2 regions of the Enterococcus italicus genome follow, and region 2 is predicted to be linked to the other one. Evidence: predicted binding sites of a transcription regulator. Region 2 holds the regulator's gene; the other holds the start of a gene.
The links. Region 2 encodes LexA, which represses DNA repair genes until DNA is damaged. Its sites were predicted from a motif close to CNAACANNTGTTNG; they were not measured.
Positions count from the first base shown of each region.

Region 1: a site for LexA is predicted at 1,140-1,153, ahead of uvrB (excinuclease ABC subunit UvrB). Genes of this name have one in related genera too.

Region 1 is NZ_JAMRVB010000001.1:675,904-678,323, forward strand. Features, by position in the region: gene NE257_RS03275 (amino acid ABC transporter substrate-binding protein/permease) at 1-954, opposite strand, end outside; gene uvrB (excinuclease ABC subunit UvrB) at 1,199-2,420, shown strand, end outside.
Region 2 is NZ_JAMRVB010000001.1:820,376-822,795, forward strand. Features, by position in the region: gene recJ (single-stranded-DNA-specific exonuclease RecJ) at 1-197, shown strand, start outside; gene NE257_RS03950 (adenine phosphoribosyltransferase) at 209-721, shown strand; gene NE257_RS03955 (hypothetical protein) at 815-1,024, opposite strand; gene lexA (transcriptional repressor LexA) at 1,132-1,755, opposite strand; gene NE257_RS03965 (DUF896 family protein) at 1,897-2,136, shown strand; gene tkt (transketolase) at 2,231-2,420, shown strand, end outside.

The DNA.
Region 1 (2,420 bases), 140 kb from region 2:
TCCAATGAACTTAAATTCAATGTTAAACCCCTGTAGTTCAGCAGCACGCTTCAATAAGTCAACGTCAATTCCTACATATTCATTTGATGAATTTTGAAATTCAAACGGTGCGAAAGCAGAATCACTGGCAATCACGTATGTGTCTTTTTTAGGAGTGATTTTTTTCATTTCACTTGAACTATCTGAAGTGCTTGTTGTAGATGAAATATAGTTGGCGACAATTTTGTCATATTCGCCAGATGCTTTTAACTTCTTTAAGCCGGCATTGAATTTTTCTAATAATTCAGTGTTTTGGCCTTTTTTGACTGCGAAGCCATACGAGTTTCCTTTTTCTGCATCACCGACTAATTTCAAATCTTGCCCTTTAGTAATGGCATACCCCAAAACAGGATAGTCATCAAAAATAGCTTGGACAGTACCATTGTCAATCGCACCGTATAAACCAGTTGCATCGTCATAAGTTTTCACGGAATAGCCGTATTTGTCTTTGTTTTCATCTAGGAACGTTGCACTTTCAGTACCGACTTTCGCTCCGACTGTTTTGCCCTTTAAGTCTTCATAAGATGAAATACTCGTATCGTCACCTTTGACAGCCATTTGAATGCCACTGTCAAAATAAGGATCTGAAAAATCAAATGATTTTTTACGTTCATCCGTAATACTCATGCCGGCAATCATACCGTCCAATTGCCCTGATTGTACACCTTGTATCGAGCTATCGAATCCTAATGCTCGGATATTGATGTCGAACCCTTGATCTTTTGCAATAGCCTTTAAGAGATCGATATCAATTCCGACGTACTCTTTGTTATCGTTTTGAAACTCGAATGGTGCAAACGTGACATCCGTCCCGATTTGATACGTTTTTTCATCAGCTGAAACAGATGTTACAGACGTTAGAAAAAACGTCATCATGATAGAAAAAAGCGTTAAAAAAAACAACCTTTTTTTCATTAAATAATTCCCCCTTATTTCCTTAAAAATATTTCGTTTATCCAAATATTTTTAATCATTGGCTTACTATACCAAGAAATGCGTAATTTTCAAAATGATTGCTTACATCTCATGTTAGATGATTTAACAAAACAAGAAAGATTGAACCAAACTACTTCTTTCTCAAATTCAATTCAGACAAATGGCGAAAATATGTTCGCTATGGTAAACTAAGGCCAGACAGTTTTTTGAAGGAGTGTTGTTGATGATCAATCGCGTGATGTCCAATCAATTTCAATTAGTATCGGAGTATCAACCAGCTGGCGATCAACCAGAGGCGATTCGACAGTTAGTTCAGCATGTTAAAGAAGGAAAAAAAGAACAAATTTTGCTAGGAGCAACGGGTACGGGAAAAACATATACCATTTCCAATGTCATCCAGCAAGTAAATAAACCAACATTAATTTTGGCTCACAATAAAACATTAGCGGGTCAATTATATGGTGAGTTCAAAGAATTTTTCCCCAATAATGCGGTAGAGTATTTTGTAAGTTACTACGATTACTATCAGCCGGAAGCGTACGTTCCTTCTAGTGATACATACATTGAAAAGGATGCTAGTATCAATGATGAAATAGACAAATTACGACATTCAGCGACAAGTTCACTTCTTGAAAGAAATGATGTTGTTGTTGTCGCGTCTGTTTCTTGTATTTTTGGCTTGGGGTCTCCTTTTGAATATCAAAAGCAAGTGGTCTCCATTCGAGAAGGAATGGAGATATCACGTGACGAGGTATTGCGTCGTCTGATTGATATTCAGTTCGAGCGCAATGATATTGACTTTCAACGCGGGAGATTTCGGGTGCGTGGCGATGTAGTCGAAGTATTCCCAGCTTCTAGAGATGAGCGTGCCTTACGGATTGAATTTTTTGGTGATGAGGTAGATCGCATACGTGAAGTAGATGCACTGACTGGTGAAGTGTATGCCGACACAGAGCATGTCTCCATTTTCCCTGCGACGCACTTTTTGACTGATGGCGATCATATGGAAGTGGCAATAGCAGCCATCCAAGAAGAGTTGGCCTTGCGCTTAGCAGTATTAAGAGAAAATAACCAGCTACTAGAGGCTCAACGATTGGAACAACGAACCAATTATGATATTGAAATGATGCGAGAGATGGGCTACACGTCAGGTATCGAAAATTACTCTCGTCATATGGATGGCCGGAAAGAAGGCGAGCCACCTTATACATTGCTCGACTTTTTCCCAGATGATTTTCTCATTGTCGTGGATGAATCCCATGTCACGATGCCACAAATTCGCGGAATGTATAATGGTGATCGTGCACGGAAGCAGATGTTGATTGATTATGGCTTCCGCTTGCCTTCAGCTCTAGATAACCGCCCTTTGCGGATTGAAGAATTTGAAAAGCATGTGCATCAAATTATTTACGTATCCGCTACACCAGGACCATATGAATACGAGC
Region 2 (2,420 bases):
TAATTTTCATGATTCAAGTGTTTTTTGATTTAAAATTTGTTACAATAAACGATGGTATCTTAGGCTATGTTGAAGATGTTGTTCCGACGCAACTTGAGGCAAGCACGATTTATCAACAGAGGAAGCAACGAATCGACTCTGAGATGTTTTTACAGCTCTCAGATATCGCTGATTTAAAAGATTGGTTCTTTTCATAGGAGGAAATAAAATGAATTTAAAAGACTACATAGCGAGTATTCCAGATTATCCATCAAAAGGAATTGTATTTCGTGACATTTCGCCATTAATGGCAGATGGCGAAGCATACAGAGCAGCGACCAAACAAATTGTAGACTACGCACAAGAAAAAGAAATTGACATGGTAGTTGGACCTGAAGCAAGAGGATTTATTGTTGGTTGTCCAGTAGCATTTGAACTTGGTGTTGGTTTTGCACCCGTTCGCAAACCAGGGAAACTTCCAAGAAAAACGATTTCTGTTTCATATGATTTGGAGTATGGTAGTGATACATTAACCTTACATGAAGATGCGATTAAACCAGGCCAAAAAGTATTAATTTGCGATGATCTATTGGCGACAGGCGGAACAATCAAAGCTACGATCGAACTTGTTGAAAAATTGGGTGGAATTGTTGTTGGTTGTGCATTTTTAATTGAATTGCAAGATTTACATGGCCGAGACAAAATTGAAGGGTATGACATGTTAACGTTAATGGAATATTAGTGAAAAAGGAGTATGACGAAAATCCGTCACACTCCTTTTAATATGGGTAAAAAAGTTTTCCAATTAAAGTTCATTAACCTTTTTGAATGTAAATTATGACTTGTATCTAAAATTTTCAGACTGGTACATTCGATTAGCTCGACGATATTGGCGCATTTGATACTGCTTATCATCCCAAGCCAACAGCCAAATGATTAGTAAAGGACTAACAAGCAAGAAAGTGACCAAGAAGCTAGCGTGACCAATAAATATACCTAGAAACAACACCAATAAAATAAATCCAAAACGACGAATAGTTTTCAAATTAATCACTCCTCTGTCCGATGCGAACATTTGTTTGTATTTTTATTATACGAACATTCGTTTGGTTTGTAAAGAGAAAAGAAGCAAACTTTTTTAAAAGTTTGCTTCTAGAGGATTAAATTGCGATATAAGCCGACAACTCGTCCCAATATTTTGACAGATTGTAAAATAATGGGATCCATAAAATCATTTTCAGGTTGCAAGCGATAATAATTTTTTTCTTTGTAGAAGGTCTTGCAAGTAGCTTCATTTTCGTCAGTCATCGCAATGACGATATCACCATTTTGGGCAATATCTTGTTTACGAACGATGACTTGGTCGCCATCTAGAATACCAGCGTTAATCATGCTCTCTCCTTTGATTGTAAGCATGAACAGGTGCCCTTGATCATTCGTTAAATCAGGTGGTAAAGGGAAAAAATCAGCGGCTTCTTCAACTGCTAAGATGGGTTCACCCGCTGTAACAACACCAAGAAGAGGGATGCTATCGGAAACAATATCAATTGCTTCTAAACCTTTTGCCGTCAGCTCGATTGCACGAGGCTTTGTCGGGTCTCTAAGAATATAGCCTTTCTTTTCTAACCTAGACAAGTGTCCGTGAACGGTCGAAGTAGAAGAGAGTTGTACTGCTTCCCCGATTTCTCTAACAGTAGGTGGATATCCCTTTTCCGAAACGCGTTGATGGATAAATCGTAGAACCTCAAGTTGACGGTTTTCAGTTCGTTTCACCAAATTGTACACCCACTTTCATTTATATAATTAGTGTATCATATTCAGGTCGGCTATTCAAACAAATGTTCGTATATTTAGCTTTCTTATTTGTTTTTTTTACCGTTTTCAATTATTATTAAGTGGAAAGTGAGGCGAGTATGTATGTTATCAAAAGAAAAGTTAGCAAGAATTAATGAATTAGCAAATAAAAAGAAGACCTCTAACTTAACTGAGACAGAAACTTTGGAGCAAAAGAAATTGCGCGAGGAATATTTGGCTGCATTTCGTGGTGGAATGAGACACCATATTGAAGGGATGAAAGTAGTAGATCCAAAAGGAAATGATGTTACTCCAGATAAGTTAAAGAAAATTCAAAAAGAAAAGGGTCTGCACGGACGCTAGTAGCTAAAGAGAAAGATTGCGCATCTTTCTCTTTTACTATATAATGAGTTATGAGAATAAAAGTAAAAAAAACCTAAATTAGGAGGCGTTTCTATTGTTCGACAAAATTGATCAACTAGGAGTCGATACTTTACGTACGTTAAGTATTGATGCGGTACAAAAAGCAAATTCAGGCCATCCAGGATTACCAATGGGTGCAGCACCAATGGCATACGCATTATGGACAAAACATTTAAAAATTAATCCCAAAACTTCAACTAAATGGGTAGATCGTGATCGCTTTG